DNA from 2 places in the Mesorhizobium sp. B2-1-8 genome. Region 2 is predicted to be linked to the other one. Evidence: predicted binding sites of a transcription regulator. Region 2 holds the regulator's gene; the other holds the start of a gene.
The links. Region 2 encodes PhoB, which activates phosphate uptake and scavenging genes when phosphate is short. Its sites were predicted from a motif close to TGTCATNNANCTGTCAT; they were not measured.

Region 1 (11,045 bases), 3.1 Mb from region 2:
ATTAGCTTTTGCCGCGGGCTCCTTTCAGCGACGGATGATCTGCTGCTGCCGCCACCCATAAAGCCAGTCCAAGTCCGCCGCGAGATTCTCTCCCGGCCGTGTCGCCAGAAACAGATTGCGCGCCAATGCCACCGGTCCCCGGGCGTGCCAGGCGAGGCGGTTGAGCGCGCCGCGTTTCAGCACCTTTTCGATGCGCGGTCGTCTCAGGTTCTCCCAGATGGTGAGGCTTTGCGTCAGGTCGCCGGGGAAGTCGGCGATCAAAGTGGCAAGCGTCGCGGCATCCTCTATCGCCATGGCAGCGCCTTGTGCTGCGAACGGGGTCATCGCATGTGCGGCGTCGCCGATCAGCGCGATGCCGGGTGGCACGGTCCAGGGCTGCTTCCGTTCGACTGTATGGAGCGGCCAGGTCAGCCATGGGCCAGCCAATTCCACCAGTCTTGCAAGGCCTGCGGCCGTGCCACGCATGGCGCTGGCGAGGATGCTGGGATCGGCAAGGCCTGACCAGCCTTCGGCAATGCGCTCGCCTTTGGTGAAAGCGACAAGGTTGAACGCGTCCCCCTTGCTCACGGGATAGGCGACCAAATGAAAGCCGGGGTGCAGGAAGGTGGTGACGCAGTCGCTGGCACCGATCGCGGCAAACGCATTGCCGGCAGCGCTGTCGACCGAGATCGTGGTGCGCCATGCCAATTCGCCCGAAAACCTGCTTTGGGCGGACGTTACGCCAAACCTGCGCACCGCTGACCAGACGCCATCGGCACCGACCAGCAGAGATCCTTCGGTATCGATGATCTTGCGGCCGACCCCGTCTGTCATGGTGATACCGACTGAACCGGAGGCCACGCTGCTGACCTGCGCGCCGGTGGTAAGCTGGATGTCGGGCATTTGCGCGACGCGCGCCATCAGGGCGTCTTGCAGATCCGCCCGGTGCGCCACGAGATAGGGCGCGCCCCAGCGTTCCTCACCGGCGCCGCCAAGCGGCACGCGCGCCAGTTGGCGCAGGCTCGCGGCGTCCTTCAGCACCACGGCTTCCGGCTTGACGGCATTGGCAAGAAGCGTGTCGAGAACGCCAAGCTGGCGCAGAATGCGCGTCGCGTTTGGAGAGAGCTGGATGCCGGCGCCCGCCGCTTCGAGGCGCTTGGCCTGTTCGAACACTTTTACGGGGTAGCCGCGCTCGGCGAAGGCAATCGCCGCCGTCAGCCCGGCGATTCCAGCCCCGGCAATCACGACCTGCCGGGACCGCGTCTCGCTCATGGTCGGGAGGTCAGGCGGCCTGGTCGATGTAGAGGCAGCCCGCCGGCTGCGTTTCCGTTGCCTTCAGCTTCGGCGAATAGCGGTAGAGGGTCGAGCAATAGGGGCAGACTTTCTCATTGTCGTCGCCCATGTCGAGAAACACATGCGGATGATCAAAAGGCGGGTTGGCGCCCGTGCACATGAATTCCTTGACCCCGATGTCGATTGCCGGATGGCCCGCATCGTTCTGGAAATGGGGAATGGAACCGCCTGCCATCGTCGTCTCCTTAACGCAGTCTCTCTGCATCTGGATCATATCAAGCCTGTTTGCAAGTTCGATGAAATCAAACTGTCGCAAAAGCCTGTCAGAGAACTGTCGCAAAAGCCTGCCACAGGATAAGTTAAGCCGGTTAACCGGCCGAGGCGGGCGGAAGAGCAGGAATCATGAACGAACTGAAGCCGGTACAGAGCGAATTCAACAACGTCACGGCAGCGAGCCCGGAAGGCAATCCGGACCGTTTCGTCAACCGCGAGTTCTCCTGGCTGCAGTTCAATCGCCGCGTTCTCGAAGAATCGCTGAACACCCATCACCCGCTGCTGGAGCGCGTCCGTTTCCTGTCGATCTCGGCCGCCAATCTCGACGAATTTTTCATGGTGCGCGTCGCCGGCCTTGCCGGCCAGGTGCGCGAGGGCATCGTGCTGAAAAGCCCGGACGGACGCACCCCCGAACAGCAGCTCGAACAATTGCTGCGTGAGGTCGAACGGCTGCAGGAGGACCAGCAGAAGAGCCTTTCGGCACTCACGGTGCTGCTCAACAAGGAAGGCATCGAGAGCATCACCCGTGATGCGCTGACCAAGGACGAGAAGACCTGGCTGGAAGAGCATTTCCAGGAGCAGGTGTTTCCGGTGCTCACTCCTCTGTCGATCGACCCGGCGCATCCGTTCCCGTTCATTCCCAATCTCGGCTTCTCGATGGCGCTGCAGCTTCGCCACCGCAAGAATGGCGAAGAGATGAGCGCGCTGCTGCGCCTGCCGGTGGCGCTGAAGCGCTTCATCCGCCTGCCGGACCGCAAGCGCCATGTCCGCTTCATTCCGCTGGAAGAGGCGGTCGGCCTTTACATCGGCAAGCTGTTCCCCGGCTACGAGGTCAAGGGCTCCGGCACGTTCCGCATCATCCGCGACAGCGATATCGAGGTCGAGGAAGAATCGGAAGACCTAGTGCGGCTGTTCGAAACGGCGCTGAAGCGGCGCCGCCGCGGTTCGGTCATCCGCATCGAATTCGACATGCTGATGCCTGGAGAATTGCGCGATTTCGTCGCCGGCGAGCTTGGCGTCTCGTCGAGCCGCATCAGCGTGCTCACCGGGCCGCTGGCGCTCAGCCAGATCTCCGAGATCGTCTCCGTCCCCCGCGACGACCTGAAATTCATACCCTACAACCCACGCTTTCCCGAGCGCATCCGCGAGCATGGCGGCGACTGTTTTGCCGCCATCCGCGAGAAGGACATCGTCGTCCATCACCCCTACGAGTCGTTCGACGTCGTGGTGCAGTTCCTGCGCCAGGCCATGGCCGACCCCGAAGTGGTGGCGATCAAGCAGACGCTCTATCGCACCTCCAACGACAGCCCGATCGTGCGTGCGCTTGTCGACGCGGCCGAGGCCGGCAAGTCGGTGACGGCGCTGGTCGAGCTCAAGGCGCGTTTCGACGAGGAGGCCAACATCCGCTGGGCGCGCGATCTCGAACGCGCCGGCGTGCAGGTCGTGTTCGGCTTCCTCGAACTCAAGACCCACGCCAAGATGTCGCTGGTGGTGCGGCGCGAGGACGGCAAGCTGCGCAATTACGTCCATCTCGGCACCGGCAACTACCACCCGGTCACCGCGCGCATCTACACCGACCTGTCCTTCTTCACCACCGATCCGACAATCGCCCGTGACGTCGCCCAACTGTTCAATTTCATCACCGGCTATGCCGAGCCGACCGCCGAAATGCGGCTGGCGATATCGCCGTTCACGCTGAGGAACCGCATCCTTCAGCACATTTCAGACGAGGTCACCCACACATTGGAGGGACGGCCGGCGCGCATCTGGATGAAAATGAACGCGCTCGTCGACCCCATCATCATCGATGCGCTCTACGACGCCAGCCGCGCCGGGGTGGAAATCGACCTTGTCGTGCGCGGCATATGCTGTCTGCGGCCGCAGGTGCCGGGCCTGTCGGAGAACATCAGGGTCAAGTCGATCGTCGGCCGGTTCCTCGAGCACAGCCGCATCTATTGCTTCGGCAACGGCCATGGCCTTCCCTCGGACGAGGCGATTGTCTACATCTCCTCGGCGGACCTGATGCCGCGCAATCTCGACCGCCGCGTCGAGACCATGGTGCCGATCACCAATCCAACTGTGCATGAACAGATTCTGGGCCAGATCATGCTGGGCAACATCATGGACAATCAGCAAAGTTTCGACGTATTGGCTGATGGAACCTCCCGGCGCGTGGTGCTGGAGGAGGGCGAGGAACCGTTCAACGCGCAGGAATATTTCATGACCAATCCGAGCCTGTCGGGACGGGGTGACGCGCTGAAATCGCATGCGCCCAAGCGTATCGCGCAGTTCAAGCGCCGCAAGAAGAACGCCGCCGCCTGATGCTGTCCAAATCCCAGGGCCGGCTGCAGGACCGCCGACCGCTGTCCATCATCGACATCGGCTCCAATTCGATCCGTCTTGTCGTCTATGAGGGGCTGGCGCGTTCGCCGACCACGCTGTTCAACGAAAAGATGCTGGCGGGCCTCGGCCGCGGCATCGTGTCGACGGGGAAGCTCGACCCCGAAGGGGTGGCGCGCTCGATGGAGGAGTTTCGCCGTTTCCGCGCGCTCTCCGACCAGGCCGGTGCCGAACACATGTACGTGCTGGCAACCGCCGCGGCCCGCGAGGCGATCAACGGTCCCGATTTCATCCATCGCGCCCAGGATGTGCTGAAGACCGAGATCCGCGTGCTCTCCGGCCGCCAGGAAGCGCATTATTCCGCGCTGGGCGTCATCTCCGGCTTCCATCCGGCCAACGGCATTGCCGGCGACCTTGGCGGCGGCAGCCTGGAGCTCATCGACATCGATGGCGAGGCCATCGGCGACGGCATCACGCTGCCGCTTGGCGGCCTGCGCCTGCAGGACATGGCGAAGAACTCGCTCGTCCAGGCGCAGAAGATCGCGCGCCAGGAATTGGCCCGGGCCAAGCTGTTGAAGGGCGGGCAGGGCAGGACTTTCTACGCTGTCGGCGGCACCTGGCGAAACCTCGCCAGACTGCACATGGAGATGAACAACTATCCGCTCGGCGTCATGCACAACTACGAGGTATCGGCCGAAAGTGCTCAAACGTTCCTCAAGCAGGTGGCCAGGGGGGAGGTCGAAAAGGTGAGGGGTATCGAGGGCGTCTCCAAGAACCGCCGCTCGCTGCTGCCATACGGCGCTCTCGTACTGCAGGAGATCATGACGGCGATGCAGCCGTCCAGGATCGTCGTTTCGGCGCAAGGCGTGCGCGAAGGTTTTCTCTATTCGCTGCTCGACGCGGCCGAGCAGAAGGCCGATCCGCTGATCTCGGCCGCCGAGGAGCTTGCGCTCTTGCGCTCGCGTTCGGTCCATCATGCGCATGATCTGGTCGAATGGACCGGCAAGGCCTTCAAGGCATTCGGCATCGACGAGACGGAAGACGAAGCGCGCTATCGCCACGCCGCCTGCCTGCTCGCCGATATCGGCTGGCGCGCTCATCCGGAATATCGCGGCAAGCAGTCGCTCAACATCATCGCGCATGCGTCCTTCATCGGCGTCGATCATCCCGGCCGCGCCTACCTGGCGCTGACCAACGCCTACCGTCATGACGGCGTCTTCAATGAATTGGTGGCGCCCGAAATCAAGGCGCTGGCGCCGCCCCGCCTGTTGGAGCGCGCCCGCGTGCTGGCGGCGATGATGCGCGTCGTCTACCTGCTGACGGCCGCGATGCCCGGCATCATGCCGAGGCTGAAATGGGAAAGCCGCCCCAACGGCGCGCTGGCGCTGGTGCTGCCGGCTTCGCTTTCCGACCTCTACGGCGAGCGCCCGGCCGGCCGGTTGGCGCAACTGGCGCGCATCACCAACCGCCGCCTGGAGTTGGCGGTCGAGGGCGGGCAGAGCGTTTCTGTAAAGTAGCTTGGCAGTACTTTACCTGGGGTAAGCTGGAAAAGTGCGACGATTGGGGTGGAGACATGAAGGTCGGTCGGCTGGTTGTGATATTTTCGGCCCTGTATCTCTCGCTCTTCGGGTCAACCAGTGCGCAAACGCTTTTCACGCTGTCCGTCGTGTCCAAAGGGACATTTGAATTCGATCGGTCCTATCCGGGGGGCGATATTACGAAACGCCCTTTCAATTTTCACCGAATGTTTGGCCTGCCTCCGAACGGAGAAACGATTAACTACTTCGTATTCAAGCCTAGCGATGACGTATTCATGGCCATGAACTCTATGGGTAGGGACAGCTTGTTCTCAACTATTGAGCCCTGTTCTTTTGGTGTCAATAAAGTTCTCGCCGATAGAGCACAGACGATCGGTGGTGAGATCCGGTCCGTTTTCGGCCGGACCGACCTGTTACCCTACCTGAAGAGACGAGAATTGATCCAATCAGACGGGTACATCTACGTTGCAATAGACAGCAATCTTCGGAATTACGTCCGGAACGGCAGCGAATTCGGCTCTGAATGGGTGCCGATGGCGGTGCAGAAAAAGCAGGTTTGTCTCTATATAGGGATCGGGCGGATGGGATATCGCGCCTTTGCCTCGCAGCCCATAAATCTGAGCCGCCTCGCTAACTTCGTCTTCGTCGACTGACGGCCTTTTCCTAGCCTGTGACGCCCTTTCCATCGGCCGACCATGCTCCCCCGCCGGCCATGGCGAGCGCCAGGAAACCGCCCGATATCGCGATATCCTTCATCAGCATCTGCTGGTGCAGGAAAGCGAGCGTCGCATCGCCGGCGCCTTGGCCATAATGGCCGATATAGCCGGCCGCGACGCAGAAGGCGGCCAGCAGCAGCGCCACGATCCGCGTCTGGAAGCCGACGAGGATCAGCAGCCCCGCTATCAGCTCGAAAAGGCCGGTGCACCAGGCGGCGAGCGCCGGCAGCGGCAGACCAAGGCCGGCGAAATAGCTGGTGGTGCCGCCAATGTTGGCGAGCGCCTGGAAACCGGACGGCACGAACAGCACGGCAAACAGCAGCCGCGAAACCATAAGCAATGCATTGCGAGCCATGGCACCCTCCCTTGCCGGCACAGTCGCCGGCGACCATTGCAATCTACGCCTGTGATCCCAAAACGAAAAAGCGGCGCGGAAAATTCCGCGCCGCTTCTTTAGGGTCCTTGGGAGGGGAAGCGTCAGCCGCGCTTGGCGTCGATCGAATAGGCGCCGGCACCCGAGGAGGCCAGCAGCAGGAAGCCGCCTGTGATTGCGAGGTTCTTGAGGAACTGGATCATCTGCATCTGGTCGGCCCAGCCGGTGTGGGCGACCAGCCCGGTCGCGATGGTGAAGATAGCGAGCACCCAGGCTGCGATCCTGGTCTGGAAACCGACAAGGACGGCAAGGCCGCCAAGCAGTTCGATCAGTCCGACGATGACGGCCGTCGCCGTCGGCGCCGGCAGGCCGAGGCCACCGAAGTAGGCGGCCGTGCCGGAAATGGCTGTGAGCTTGCCGAATCCGGAAAGCAGGAAAATGACTGCGAGCAGGATACGGCCGAGCAGGATGGTGACAGAACTGTTGGACGCGGTACCGGCGCCGGCGGCGGAAGTGTTGATGGACATGGTGGCTCTCCGAATGGGTTGAATGACCACTCAGATAGACGATGCCGACTGTTCACCAAAGTCAGCTATGCGGCGACACATTGTTCACAGAATATACATTTCCGTGATTGGGCAGGACGCGCGAAATTCGTATCGGACAGTGCGGCGACGGGAGCAAATTCTCCCGCCGAAAAATATCAGCCGTGGGACGGAAAACGGCTTTGCGCTGTTCCTGGAAGTGCTTACCACGGATGCGTCATGTCCTCCGGCCGCACCAGGCGGTCATAGTCGGCCTCGCTGACCAGTCCGGTTGCCAACGCTTCCTCGCGCAATGTCGTGCCCTTCTTGTGCGCGGTCTTGGCGATCTTGGCCGCGTTGTCGTAGCCGATGGTGGGCGCAAGCGCCGTCACCAGCATCAGCGAACGGTCGAGGGCCGCCTTGATGTTGTCCTCTCGCGCTTCGATGCCGACGACGCAATTGTCTGTGAAGGAGACCGAAGCGTCGGCGAGCAACTGCACCGACTGGAGGAAGTTGTAGGCCATCAGCGGATTGTAGACATTGAGCTCGAAATGGCCCTGGCTGCCGGCGAAGGTCAGCGCCGCATTGTTGCCGAAGACCTGCACGCAGACCTGCGTCATCGCCTCGCACTGCGTCGGGTTGACCTTGCCAGGCATGATCGAGGAGCCGGGTTCGTTTTCCGGCAGCGACAATTCGCCGAGGCCCGAGCGCGGACCGGAGCCAAGGAAGCGGATGTCATTGGCGATCTTGAAGAGTGCCGCGGCAGCCGCGTTGATCGCGCCATGCGAGAACACCATGGAATCATGCGCCGCCAGTGCCTCGAACTTGTTCGGCGCGGTAACGAAAGCGATGCCGGTGATGGCCGCGATGCGATCTGCCACCCGCTCGGCGAAGCCGATTGGCGCGTTGAGGCCGGTGCCGACTGCGGTACCGCCTTGCGCCAGTTCCTGCAGGCCGGGCAGCGTCATTTCGATACGCTTGATCGAGGAGGCGACCTGCGCCGCGTAGCCGGAGAATTCCTGGCCCAGCGTCAGCGGCGTGGCATCTTGCGTGTGGGTGCGGCCGATCTTGATGATGTGATTGAAGTCCCGGCTCTTGGCGGCGAGCGCCTTGTGCAGGTGGTGCAGCGCTGGGATCAGGTCATGTATGATCCGCTCGGCGCAGGCGATGTGCATGGCCGTCGGATAGGTATCGTTCGACGACTGGCTCATATTGACGTGGTCGTTGGGGTGCACCGGCTTTTTCGAACCCATGACGCCGCCCAGCATTTCGATCGCGCGGTTCGAGATCACCTCGTTGGCATTCATGTTGGACTGCGTGCCGGAGCCGGTCTGCCAGACCACCAGCGGGAAATGGTCGTTGAGCTTGCCGTCGATGACCTCCTGCGCGGCTTCGATGATCGCCTTGCCGATGGCCGGATCGAGCCGCTTGAGCTCCATATTGGCCTCCGCCGCCGCCCGCTTGACGATCCCCAGCGCGCGCACGATCGAAGCCGGCTGCTTTTCCCAACCGATCTTGAAATTGCCCAGCGACCGCTGCGCCTGCGCGCCCCAATACCGGTCGGCGGCGACCTCGATGGGGCCGAACGTATCGGTTTCGGTTCTGGTTTTTTCAGCGCTCACGGGAAATCTCCGGTCTGTCGATTTGCGCAAGGGCGTATCGCGTTGCATAACGGGCTTCAAGCGGAGAATGCGGGCGACTGAAATGCAAATCGGTTGAAGATGCTTCCGATCTCCTCACTGGAAGCCTTGGAGGGGAGATCGGCAGCTTCGCGTTCTCAACTCAAAGGCGGACCGACAATGTCGATGCCATTTTCCGCGCAGATCCGCACCAGAGCCTCGATCATCTCCGGCGTCGGCTCCGATAGCGGCGGCAGTTCCAGCTGTTCGGCGGGACGGCTGGTCTGGCGCAGCATCGTCTCGAAATCGGAGCCGCGCGTGATGGTCAGAGTGCGCGCGCCTTCTGCGGATTCGGCCCTGTATGTGTGCGGCAGACCTTTCGGCGCGATGATGGTTTCGCCAGGACCGGCGATCTGGTCGTGGCCGTCGATCCGAAAGCGCAGCTGTCCCTCCAGGACATGAAACACCTCGTCCTCGTGCCGATGCACATGCAGCGGCGGAGAATCGCCATGGGGCATGCGGTGCTCGACGACACAGATGCCGTCCTCGCCCTCCGCCGACGAAATCCCAATGGCAACCAATGTGTTGTTGAACCAGAAGAGTTCCTTGCCTGCGATGGTCCTGTTGATCATTGTCATGACAGCGCTCCCTAGTGCTGGCGGTGCCGACCGAGCGGCGTCTGCGGCTACCTGACCAAGGATTGGCGACCGATGGAAATCGAATGATCGTATGGGGCGGATTGATGCCATGAATTTAAATGCGCTCGACCTCAATCTGGTCAGGGTGCTCGATGCGCTTTTGCGCGAACGAAGCGTAACGCGCGCCGGCGAGCAGATCGGGCTGAGCCAGCCCGCAGTGAGCGCGGCGCTCAATCGCCTGCGTCATGTCCTCAACGACCAGCTGTTCGTGCGGCACGGCAACGACATGGTGCCGACCCCGCGCGCCGAAAGCCTGGCGGAGCCGGTGCGCGCGGCACTGCGCGAGATCGAACGCGTTTTCCAGACTGGGAAGGACTTCGATCCCGCCGGGTTGGAGCGAACCTTCACCTTCATGGGCGCGGATTTCTTCTCCATGCTGCTGATGCCGCCGCTGGCGGCGCGCATCGCGGCGGTGGCGCCCGGTGTGTCGTTCCGCTTTCTGGACAGCGCGCGCGGCGACGTTTCGAGGTTGCTCCAGGACGATGAAATCGACGCTGCACTCGAGCGTCCGCGATCCGGGGGTGAGACGACGTCGCAGGGTGCTGCGGCGGTTCGGCAGCACTTGAGGCAGGCTACAGCCCAGCTTTTCCGTCGACGCCCCGACGAGCGCGGAAGGTCGGTTCCTACTCGGCCAATGGCTTGATCGTCTCGTAACCGTTCACCGATTCCGCGCTGGTGCCTTCATCGTAGCGCCGGGCGAGGGCGGCCTGCAGATCGGGCGAATAGAGCGCGGTGAAGGCGTCGAGTGTCTCTCCGGCTCCGTTCTTGAAGGTTTCCTTGACGGCGAGCACATTGTATTTGCAGTCGCCCAGGCTGAAGGTCTCCTTGCCCTTGACGGCCAGCGTCAGCGTCTTGGTGGCCTTCGGCTGCTTGCTCGGCGACAGTTCGACGAACTCGATCGTGCTCTTGGCTCCCGCCTTGAGAGGAAACAGTTTTCGCAGATCGGAAAATGGGATCATTGCCAGCCGACCGGTCTCGCTATCGCGAAAAACCTCGATCAGGCCGGCATACAGGAACTGCTTCTGCGGTGATTGCTGCTCGTAAGTGTTGGTGACGGAGATCATCCCGCCTGCCGCTGGCCGAAATTCGCTTTGGATACCGGGCCTTGCCAGGACAAAGCCATTCCTCGCCGATTTCGCGTCGACGCACGGGCCACCATGCGCGGCGCCGGCGGTGAACAGGATCGCTGATATGCCAGCCGATAGGGTCTTCATGGCCTTCCCCTTGCCATAGAGCTTGATCTGGATGCCCCTAGACATGGCAGACGCCTGTCGTGCTGTCGATGACGATAGGGCGGCTCCTTCCATACGACGATCGCAATGGCGTGATCTGAACTTTACTGCCGCCCGCTCGCCATGCTGAAATTCCCCGATGATGAATCGCCCTTCGTCCCCATTGCTCTCGCGCCGCAGTTTTCTGGTGCAGGCCGCCGGTCTCGCCGCGGCCGGTGCGCTTTCACGCCCGGCGCTCGGTCAGACCGGGCAGCGCATCCAGCCTGTCGACGCCACCTTCCTGTTCGTCGCCGATGTCCATGCCTGCCGCATGGCAAGCGGCTTGAGCCCCAATTGCCAGCGGGAAGGCAAGACGGACGCGGCGCTGCTGCGCAACGTCGCGGCGTTGAATGCCATCGGTGACAAGGATTGGCCAGCCGAGATCGACGGCATCGCCACGGGCCTGCGGGCGGCCGGCAGC
Region 2 (11,045 bases):
GCACGGCTCAGCGCGATCTGGAACAGGTCCCGGGTCCGGAAGGCCGCATAGAGGAAGCCGGCGGTCGAGGATCGCGAGGCGTTGATGACCTCCGGCGCGGTTTCGACGTTGAGCCGCACGAAGACCAGGAAGCCGGTGAAGGTCTGCGCGGCGCCCGTGTGCTGGCCGAGCTGCACCAGCCCGCTTGCATGCTGCTGGTCGTCGGCCATCGCCTTTTCGATTGCCGCGCGCCGCACCGGCTCGCTGAACATGTCGTAACCGATGCTGGCCTGGCTGGACGGATCCAGCGGCTCGAAAAGCGCTATCGGCGTGCGCCAGGGCTGCGTCGTAGCGGGATAGACCGGGTGGCTGGCGCCGAAATCGTGGAGGATTTCGCGTTCGACCGCTGCCTCGTCGCCCGTCTTGACCAGCCGCAGGAAGCCGATGCCGCGCAGGCCGGCGAAATTGTTGTCGACATCCAGGGCCTTGAAGAAGGCCTTGAACTCGTTCTGGGAAATATCGCCGTTGCGCGCGTCGAACAGGGCCTGCATGGAGCGCAGCAGCGACAGATGCAGGTCGATACGGCTCTCGATCCGGTTAAGGGCGTCATCGGCCGCCCCTTCGAACTTGATGCGGGCGGCTTCCTGCGTCGCGAAATAAGCGAATCCCGCCATGGTCATGCTGATCAATGCAACGGCAATGAACGCGACGATTGGAAAAAGCTTCTTCAATGGATGATGCGGTCCCTGAGCAAAACAGGACCTTTATGGGCAAGTCGACGGGCCAACACAATGGTCAGGCCAAGCCATCGTGATCACTGGCATATCACGTGAACGGCAACGGGGCGTACACGCAGCCTGGCTGGCCTCAGGCGGCGATCTTCAGCGCACCCGGCCCCGGTATGGCACCTGGGGGACATTTGCCCAGGATGATCATGCCCAGCGCCTCGTCCTGGGTGACATCCGTGGTGCGTGCCGTGCCGACGACCTGGCCGTTCTTCATCACGCAGACCCGGTCGGCCAGCTCGAACACGTCGTGGATGTCGTGGCTGATCAGGAAGATGCCGATGCCGTCGGACTTGAGCTGCCTGACCAGTTCGCCGACCTGCGCCGTTTCCTGGGGCCCGAGAGCCGCCGTCGGCTCGTCCATGATGAGGATACGGGCGTTGAACAGGATGGCGCGTGCGATCGCCACCGATTGCCGCTGTCCGCCCGACAGTTTGATCACCGGCTCCTTGAAGCGCTGGAAGCGGGGATTGAGCCGCCCCATCACCTTGCGCGCTTCGGCCTCCATGGCGACGTCGTCGAGCGTGCCCCAGGCGGTCATCAGCTCGCGGCCGAGGAACAGATTGGCGGCCGCATCGACATTGTCGGCCAGCGCCAGCGTCTGGTAGATCGTCTCGATGCCGTATTTCTTGGCGTCGCGCGGGTTGGAGATCGCTGCCTCCTCGCCATTGACGAAGATCTGGCCCGAGTCGCGCTTGTAGGCGCCGGACAGGATCTTGATCAGCGTCGACTTGCCGGCGCCGTTGTGGCCGAGCAGCGCCACGACCTCGCCGGGGAAAAGATCGATCGAGGCGTCGTCGACGGCGCGGATGCCGCCGAAGGCGATCGAGATGTTGCGCATATCGACCAGCGGCGTGCCCGTGGGGGCAGTTGCGGGAGCGGTCTTGTCAGCCATGATCGTACCCCTAAACCCGCTTGCGATAGACTGTGTCGAGCCACACCGCGATGACCAGCACGGCGCCGACGACGATGCTCTGCAGCGGCGAGTCGACGCCGAGGAGCACCATGCCCGACTGCAGCGACTGCATCAGCAACGCGCCGAGCATGGCGCCGATGATCGTTCCCGAGCCGCCGGCGAGCGACGTGCCGCCGATGACGGCCGCGGCAATGACGAGCAGCTCGTCCAATGTGCCAAGCACATTGGTGGCCGAGTTCTGCCGTGCCGACGAAATGGCGGCTGCGATGGTGGCCAGCACGCCCATGATCATGAACACCTTCATGGTGATCCAGCGCGTGTTGATGCCGGCGAGGTTGGCCGCTTCCGGATTGCCGCCGATGGCAAAGACATAACGGCCGAAACGGGTGCGTTTGGTGATGAAGGTCATGACCAGACCGACGGCGACCGCCATCAGTACCGGTATGGCGATGCCGTGGGCGATGAACAGGCCGCCCTCGGGCACGGTGATGTTGTTGGCGGCCGCGTAGCGCTTCACGATGCCGATCGGCCACGGATAGGAGTTGGCGAGCCACACCGCGCCCATGATGACGGCGCAGGTGACGACGCCGAGCAGCGTCTCGGCCCAGATCGGGCGCAGCGGGAACCGGAAACGCTTGCGCTGCACCCTTCCGTTGAACAGCGCAAACACGACGGCCAGGCAGGCAACGATGCCCACGACCCAGCTCCAGGTGGCGCCGATCGATCCGGCCGGTCCGCCGCCCATCAGCTGGAAGGTGGCGTCGAGCGGTGCCACCGTCTGGCCTGACGTGACCCACCAGGCGGCACCGCGCCAGACCAGCAGGCCGCCCAGCGTGACGATGAAGGCCGGCACTTCGAGATAGGCGATCACGAAGCCCTGGAACGCGCCGATCAAAAGGCCGAGCGCCAGGCCGATGACCAGCGCCAGCACCCAGATCCACGGATTGCCGAGTTCAAGCCCCACGAACCGGACCAGGAAATGCACCTGGGCAAAGCCCATGACCATGCCGATCAAGCCCTCGGCGGAACCGACGGACAGGTCGATGTTGCGCATGACGATGACCAGCACCATGCCGCAGGCCATGATGGCGACCGCCGACGTCTGGACCGACAGGTTCCACAGGTTGCGCGGCGTGAGAAACGTGCGGCTGTCGAAATCGAGCGGATTGACGCCAAGACGCAGGCTCGAAATCACATGCAGCGCGATCCAGATCAGCAGCAGGGCGCCGATCATGCCCAGCATGCGGGTGTCGATCTCGGTCGCTTTCAGGAACCGGGCGACCGCGCCGAGTTCCGAGGCTCGCGCGGTGTCGGCCTGCAGGTCGGACGTCGTGTCGGTCATGATTTCCTCCAACCGGCTGGCCGTCTGACGCGGATGCCGAACCCAGCCTAGAAGCTATCCGCGCGACGCGGAAACACAAATCTTTTTGAGAAAACGCCGCGGCTTTGGGGCCGCGGCGCCTTCACTTCTGCAAGCGGTCAAACTCAGTTGCAGGCCGCGACTGTGCCGGCGGCGACGCCAGCGCAGACTTCGTCCTTCTTGATCCAGCCGGCGTCGATGACGAGGTTGAGATTGTCCTTGGTGATGGCGACCGGGGTCAGGAACAGCGACTTGACGGTGTTGCCGCCAGGCGTCGTGAAATCCTTCGCGCCGGCGATGTCGGTCATCTTCTTGCCGTCGGCGAGCTGCGAGGCGATCTCGGCGGCGTTCTTGCCGAGTTCACGCGCGTCCTTCCACACCGACACGGTCTGGGTGCCGAGCGCGATGCGGTTGAGCGCGGCGTGGTCGCCGTCCTGGCCAGAGACCGGCACGGTGCCGGCGAGCCCCTGCGCCGTCAACGCCGCGACGACGCCGCCGGCGGTGCCGTCATTGGCCGCGACCACCGCGTCGACCTTGTTGTCGTTGGCGGTGAGGAACTGCTCCATGTTCTTCTGGGCGTTGGCGGGCAGCCAGCCGTCCGTATAGGCTTCGCCAACATTCTTGATCTTGCCGCTGTCGATGGCTTCCTTCAGCACTTCCATCGAGCCCGAGAACAGGAAGTCGGCGTTCGGGTCGGCGCCCGAGCCCTTGATGAAGACGTAGTTGCCTTCAGGCTTCACCTTGAACACCTCGCGGGCCTGCATGCGGCCGACTTCCTTGTTGTCGAAGGTCAGGTAGAAGACGTCTTTGTTCTCGATCAGGCGGTCATAGCCGACGACCGGAATGCCCTCGTCGAGCGCCTTCTGTACCGCCGGGCCAATGGCCGACGCATCCTGCGCCAGGATGATCAGCGAATTGGCGCCCTGCGAAATCAGGCTTTCGACATCGGTCAGCTGCTTGCCGGGATTGGACTGCGCATCGGCGGAAATGTATTTGTCGCCCGCGGCCTCGATCGCCTTCTTCATGGCGGCTTCGTCAGTCTTCCAGCGCTCTTCCTGGAAATTCGACCACGAAACGCCGATGACCTTGTCCTTCGCCTGCGCGACCGACGCCAGTGTCAGCGACATGGCGACACCCGCCAGAATGGCGACTGTGAATCTCTTCATGTTATCCTCCCTGCGCCGCGTATGGCGCGACCAAACTGGCCCGAAGGCCGGCACAGAGGCCCTATTTTTTCGAGCCCCGAAAAAATACTGGTCCATCGTCGGAACGCTGTCAACATCGATTCTGATGCATTTTGAGGTGCCGGGAACCTTTTTTCGAGTCCCGCAATAAATAAATGACAGCACCAGCCGCTTCTGCCAGTATTCGACGCGTTGCCGGAGGTGTCGAGGGGCGTCAGGAACCACGGCGACGGGGAGGATGTGGGAAAGCATGTCGGTCGGAATCCGTCACGACGATCTGCGCCGGCGCAACCGCGCAATGGTGATTGCAGCCGTGCGCCAGGGTGGCCAGCCCTCGCGCACCGAGATCGCCGCGACCACGGCCCTCAGCCACTCGACCATATCGGCGATATCAGCCGACCTGATCGCAGAGGGTATCCTGACCGAAGGCAAGCCCAACGAGGCCGGCTCACTGAAACGCGGCCGGCCACAGGTCGGCCTTGGCCTCAACCCCGAGGCCGCGGCTGTGATGACCGTGGTGCTGTCGCTGAATTTCCTCTCTGTCGCCGTCATCGATTATGCCGGCCAGGTGGTCGCCGAGGAACAGCGCCGGCTGGACACGCTGACCATGTCGCGCGAGGCGCTGATCGGCGAATGCACGGCAATAGTACGACGTCGCCTCGAGGATCCCGATCTCGATGTCCGCAGTGTGGCCCGCATCGCGTTGGCGATCCAGGGCATCACCGACACCGAGGCGCGCGCCATGCTGTGGTCGCCGATCACGCCGCAGACGGACATAGCCTTCGCCGACATACTCGAAGCCGAATTCGGCATCCCCGCCACCGTGGAGAACGACTGCAACATGATGGCGGTGGCGCTGCGCTGGCGCGACCCCGAACGCTACCGCGACGACTTCATCGCCATCCTGCTCTCGCACGGCATCGGCATGGGCCTTGTGCTGAAGGGCGAGCTGTTCACCGGCACGCATTCGTCGGGTGGCGAGTTCGGCCACATGATCCATCGCCCGGGCGGCGCGCTCTGCCGCTGCGGGCGGCGCGGCTGCGTCGAGGCCTATGCCGGCAACTACGCTATCTGGCGTAACGCCAGGCAGCTTGGTGAGGACACCGAGCCGGTCGCCGATGTCAGCGACGCGCAAATGCGGACACTCGCCGCGACGGCAAGGGAGAAGGACGGACCGGAGCGCGAAGCCTATCGCAAGGCCGGCGAGGCGCTGGGCTATGGCCTCGGTAGTCTTTTCGCGCTGATCGATCCGGCACCGGTTGCGATGGTCGGCGTCAGCGCCGCCGCCTTCGACCTGATCGAGCCGGCCTTGCGCGAGGCCATCGCCCAGACTGCCGGCGGCCAGCATTCGGAATCGATTTCCTTCGACACCGAGCCGAACGAGCTGCCGCTCATCCGCGAAGGCTGCGCCATGCGCGCATTGACCTTCGTCGACCAGGAGATTTTCGCGCCTGGCGTGCAGGCAAGGGCGGGCGCGGGAAAGAACGTTGCCTGAGACCAAGATCGAACCCAATCACTCCGACGGGGCATGACATACTACCCGCCAGATTTCGAGCCTCCTGCTAGAGCATGATGTCGAAAAGTGTGAAGCGGTTTTCGGACGACATCATGCTCTATCTCTTCGATTTAGAGAAGGATTCAGATTTCAGGTTGATTCGACCTAAAATCATCCGGCTCTAAGCCCCCGTCGGGCGGCGGTGCGGTCCGCCGTGCGCCAGTACCCAAAACCGGCGTTCAGGCCGGGTAGAGCGCCGCAGCCCAGCGGCAGAAGGTCTGCACCGCGTCATTGCGTCCCGCCCCGTCGGCCTGCACCATGTAATGCGCGCCACTTATGGGCAAGCGGTGCGGCAAGGGCGCTACCAGTTGGCCGGAATCGAGAAACGGCCTGGCGAAACTCTCCAGAACGATCATGGCGCCGCCGCCCGTGGTCATCGCCCAGAGCGCGAGCAGCGATGAATCGTAGCGGGCACGCTGCGGCGGGGCCGGGAGGGCGAGGCCGAAATGATCCGACAGGCGCTGCCACTCGGTCTCAAACCCGATCACATGGTGCAGGCAGGCAAAGGGGAAGTCGCGGATGTCCCGGCGCCCCGCCAACCAGGCGGTGTCGGCAGGATGGCAGACGACGATCGCGGATTCATGGGCCAGCAGTTGAACCGCACCCTCGGGCCAGTCGCCGTGCCCCCAGCGGATGTCGACATCGCTGTTGCCGGCTTCAAAACGATCGGACCAGACGAAGGTGGAGAGTTGGATGTCGATCTCTGGATGGGCCTGCCGAAAATCGGCCAGCCGGGGCGCGAGGATCAACGCCGCCCAAGTGATCGAGGCGCGCACCCGCACCACCCGCCGCGATGGGCGCGCGAAGAGACCGTCCGTCGCCCGCTGCAACTCGGCGAAGGACTGGCGCACCGGCTGGGCATAGGCCTGGCCGATATCCGTCAGCGCAACGCCGCGCGGCAGCCGCTCGAACAGCCGCGCGCCGACATGCTTTTCCAGCAGGCGGATATGCTGGCTGACGGCCGCTGCGGTCAGGTTCAGCTCAGTGGCCGCGGCGGTGAAACTGCCATACCGCGCCGCCGCCTCGAAGGCGAGCAGCCAGGTCGGGTGCGGTGTTTTCATGAGATCTTACCGTCAATTAAAATGACCCCAATACCTGAAAAGATATTCTTTGTGTTGTCAATTTCTGAGCAATACCCTGCGCATGAACCACGGCCGGAAAAGAGCGACATCGATGTCAGACCGGAAGGAATGGAACCACGTCCCCGACAGCCTGCCCATTGAGATTGCGCCGATCTGGCGCTGGCCGCTGAACCTCGCAGCGATCTTTCGCTGGTATGTCGGAAGCTGGCTGCCTGTCTCAATCAATCTCGTCATCGTGGGGCTGGCCTTCGCGGCTTATGCCTTGGCCAGCCCCACGCTTGCCCAGGCGAAGGAGCCAGGGCTATGGATCGGGGTGATCTGGCTACGAAACTTCGGCCTGACGGTAATTGTAGCGCAGGGGCTGCATCTTGTTTTTCACCGCCACCAGTTGCAGGGCACCGACAAAAAGTTTGATCCGCGCCCTTACCCGCGCAAGGGGCGCGCCTTCAGTTTCGACAGCCAACTGGCCGACAACGTATTCTGGTCGCTGGCTTCGGGCGTAACGATCTGGTCGGCATACGAGGCGCTGGTCTGGTGGGCGATGGCCAATGGCTATGCGCCGACTCTAACATGGTCCGGCCACCCGGTCTGGTTCGTCGGCCTCTTCCTGTTGATCCCGATCTGGGAGAGTTTCTACTTCTACTGGATTCACCGGCTGCTCCATACGAAGCTCCTTTACCGCATCCACGCGCTGCATCACCGCAATATTGATGTGGGGCCGTGGTCGGGCCTTGCGATGCACCCGGTTGAACACATTTTCTATTTCGGAACCGCGCTGGTCCATTTCGTTGTTCCGTCCAGCCCGATGCATCTTATCTGCCACCTGATGTTCTATGGCCTTTACGCCATTACCACCCATACCGGGTTCGAAGGGCTCTGGCTGGCCGGGCGCAAGCGCGTCGACCTGGGCACCTTCCACCACCAGCTTCATCATCGCTACTTTGAGGTGAACTACGGCACGCTGGAAGTGCCATGGGACAAGTGGTTCGACACCTTCCACGATGGCACTGAATCGGCAAAGGCACGGATGAAGGCGCGTCTTGCCGCGCGGCGCCGGCTATAGGTCATGCCGGCGGAAGGGGCACGTGATATAAGTCCTCAGGCAGGTTTACGCCGCAGACCGCCCCAGCCCCCGATCTCTTTACGGCAAGGCCGGCGAGGCGCTGGGTTATGGGCTGGGCAGCCTGTTCGCGCTGATCGATCCCGCACCCGTCGCCATGGTCGGCGTCTGCGCGGCGGCCTTCGACCTGATCGAGCCGGCACTGCGCGAGGCGATCGCCCACACCGCCGGCGGCCAGCATTCGAAATCGATCTCCTTCGACATCGGGATTTGTTTTTCTTCCATGTGATCGGCGCGGCATGCATGATTGTTTTGCTCTGGAAGGTGCACAATCATACACGTGGGCGCTCCCCATTCCGATCTCACCGAGATGGGACAGACGTCTAGTCTTCCCTGATCGCGTAGCCCGCGCCGCGGATGGTGCGGATGACGTCGGGCATGCGGCCATTGTTGACCGCCTTGCGCAGCCGTCCGACATGCACGTCCACGGTGCGCTCGTCGATATAGATCGTCTCGCCCCAGACATTGTCGAGCAGCTGGCTGCGCGAGAACACCCGACCGGGATGGCGCATCATGAACTCTAGCAACCGGAACTCGGTCGGGCCAAGCCGGATCTCGCTCTTCTTGCGATAGACCCGGTGCGATTCGCGGTCGAGCACGATGTCGCCGACCTTGAGCACGCTGGACAGCACTTCCGGCTTGGCGCGGCGTAGCAGCGCCTTGACCCGGGCCATGAATTCCGGCGTCGAGAACGGCTTGACCAGATAGTCGTCGGCACCGGTCGAAAGGCCGCGCACGCGGTCGCTCTCCTCGCCGCGTGCCGTAAGCATGATGATCGGCAGCCTCTCGGTCTCGGGCCGCATTCGCAGGCGCCGACAGAGCTCGATGCCGGAAACCGCCGGCACCATCCAGTCGAGCACCAGGAGGTCGGGCACGTTCTCCTGGAGGCGGATCTCGGCTTCGTCGCCGCGCGTCACCACCTCGACCTGGTACCCTTCCGATTCCAGATTGTAGCGCAGGAGCACACCGAGCGGCTCCTCGTCCTCCACCACCATGATGCGTGGCGCGATCATCGATTGATCATCCCTGCCGTCAAGCCGCCGGCACCGACATCGCCGTCTCGTCCTGCTTCGGACGATTGGCGGGCAGTTGCGTGCCAGTCAGCACATAGTACGCATTCTCGGCGATGTTGGTCACATGGTCGCCGATGCGTTCGAGGTTCTTGGCGCAGAACAAAAGATGCGTGCAAGCCGTGATGTTGCGCGGATCCTCCATCATGTAGGTCAGGAGTTCGCGGAACACCGAGGTGTATTTGACGTCGATGCGTTCGTCGTCGTTCCTGAGCTTGGCGAGTGCGGCGGCATCGCCGGCCGCATATTCCTCGACCACGCCCTGCACCTGGATCAGCACCAGCTGCGCCATGGAGTCGATCGAGTGCGACAGGTCGCGCGGCGTGGCGGTGAGGCCGACGGAGCCGACGCGCTTGGCGATGTTCTTGGCAAGGTCGCCGATGCGCTCGAGATCGCCCGCCATGCGGATCGAGCCGACGACATGGCGCAGATCGTCGGCCATCGGCTGGCGCTTGGCGATCAGGGTGATGGCGCGGTCGTCGAGTTCGCGCTGGCGCGCGTCCATGATGGCGTCGTCGGAGACGACGCGCTGTGCCAGCGCGCTGTCCGAATTCAGCAGCGCCTTGGTGGCGCCACCGACCATCGTGCCGGCGAGATCGCCCATGTCGCTGATCAGCCTGCTGATCTGTCCGAGATCCTCGTCGAAGGCTGCGACTGTGTGTTCGGCCATGATCCTGGTCCTCGTATGCGTGAGATCAGCCGAAACGGCCGGTGATGTAGTCCTGCGTGCGCTTCTCGCGAGGCGACGTGAAGATCTTCTCGGTCTTGTCGAATTCGACCAGTTCGCCCAGATACATGAAAGCCGTCTGCTTCGAGACGCGCGCGGCCTGCTGCATGTTGTGGGTGACGATGACGATCGTGTAGTCGGCCTGCAACTCGTCGATCAGTTCCTCGATCTTGGCGGTGGACAATGGGTCGAGCGCCGAGGCCGGCTCGTCGAGCAGGATGACTTCCGGCTTCACCGCCACCGTGCGGGCGATGCAAAGCCGCTGCTGCTGGCCGCCCGACAGGCTGAGGCCGCTGGCGTTCAGCTTGTCCTTGACCTCGGTCCACAGTGCCGCGCGCTTCAGCGCCTGTTCGACACGGCCGTCCATCTCGGCCTTGCTGATCTTCTCGTAGAGCCTGACACCGAAGGCGATGTTCTCATAGATCGACATCGGGAACGGTGTCGGCTTCTGGAACACCATGCCGATCTTGGTACGCAGCAGGTTGAGATCCTGCGAGCGGTCGAGAACATTTTGGCCGTCGAGCAGCACCTGACCCTCGGCGGTCTGCTTGGGGTAGAGCTCGTAGATGCGGTTGAAGACGCGCAGCAGCGTCGACTTTCCGCAACCCGACGGTCCGATGAAGGCCGTCACGCTGCGCTCGGGCAGCGACAACGTGATGTCCTTCAGCGCCTTCGACTGGCCGTAGTAGAAATTGAGGTTCTTGACCTCGATCTTCGCCTTGGCGGCTGCCTCGGTGGCAATCGTCATGTCTGCAGACAACATCTGGCTCATTTGTCCTCTCTGCGTCCGGTCAGGCTGCGCGCAAAGATGCTGAGCGCGAGAACCGTCAATGTGATTATGAGTGCGCCGGTCCAGGCCAGCTGCTGCCATTCCTCATAGGGGCTGAGAGCGAACTGGAAGATGGTGACCGGCAGGCTGGCCATCGGCGCGTTGAGATTGCTCGACCAGAACTGGTTGTTCAGCGCGGTGAAGAGCAGCGGCGCCGTCTCGCCGGAGATGCGGGCGATCGACAGCAATATGCCGGTGACGATGCCGGAAAGTGCGGCACGGTAAGCCACTGATTTGATGACCACCCAGCGCGGCGCGCCGATAGCGGTGCCGGCTTCGCGCAAGGCGTTCGGCACCAGGTTGAGCATGTCCTCGGTGGTGCGCACGACCACGGGGATGACCAGGATGGCCAGAGCGACGGCGCCGGCGATCGCCGAGAAATGCCCCATCGGCCGCACCATCAATTCGTAGACGAACAGGCCGATGATGATCGACGGC

Region 1: FJ970_RS23375 (RNA degradosome polyphosphate kinase) is a predicted target of PhoB. The motif match lies at 1,594-1,610, and genes of this name have one in related genera.

What each region holds. Positions count from the first base shown of each region.
Region 1 covers NZ_CP083952.1:4,743,427-4,754,471, reverse strand. Annotated here, with positions in the region: gene FJ970_RS23390 (TIGR02117 family protein) at 1-5, shown strand, start outside; gene FJ970_RS23385 (FAD-dependent monooxygenase) at 25-1,251, opposite strand; gene FJ970_RS23380 (zinc-finger domain-containing protein) at 1,262-1,507, opposite strand; gene FJ970_RS23375 (RNA degradosome polyphosphate kinase) at 1,675-3,867, shown strand; gene ppx (exopolyphosphatase) at 3,867-5,402, shown strand; gene FJ970_RS23365 (hypothetical protein) at 5,459-6,076, shown strand; gene FJ970_RS23360 (DoxX family protein) at 6,087-6,494, opposite strand; gene FJ970_RS23355 (DoxX family protein) at 6,617-7,039, opposite strand; gene fumC (class II fumarate hydratase) at 7,261-8,658, opposite strand; gene FJ970_RS23345 (cupin domain-containing protein) at 8,814-9,293, opposite strand; gene FJ970_RS23340 (LysR family transcriptional regulator) at 9,403-9,996, shown strand; gene FJ970_RS23335 (hypothetical protein) at 9,977-10,612, opposite strand; gene FJ970_RS23330 (metallophosphoesterase) at 10,725-11,045, shown strand, end outside.
Region 2 covers NZ_CP083952.1:1,445,522-1,456,566, reverse strand. Annotated here, with positions in the region: gene FJ970_RS07130 (CHASE domain-containing protein) at 1-710, opposite strand, end outside; gene FJ970_RS07125 (ATP-binding cassette domain-containing protein) at 847-1,659, opposite strand; gene FJ970_RS07120 (sugar ABC transporter permease) at 1,670-3,022, opposite strand; gene xylF (D-xylose ABC transporter substrate-binding protein) at 3,166-4,206, opposite strand; gene FJ970_RS07110 (ROK family protein) at 4,475-5,719, shown strand; gene FJ970_RS07105 (LysR substrate-binding domain-containing protein) at 5,959-6,840, opposite strand; gene FJ970_RS07100 (sterol desaturase family protein) at 6,953-7,924, shown strand; partial or broken gene FJ970_RS07095 (sugar kinase) at 7,995-8,183, shown strand; gene phoB (phosphate regulon transcriptional regulator PhoB) at 8,305-8,994, opposite strand; gene phoU (phosphate signaling complex protein PhoU) at 9,014-9,721, opposite strand; gene pstB (phosphate ABC transporter ATP-binding protein PstB) at 9,747-10,550, opposite strand; gene pstA (phosphate ABC transporter permease PstA) at 10,547-11,045, opposite strand, start outside.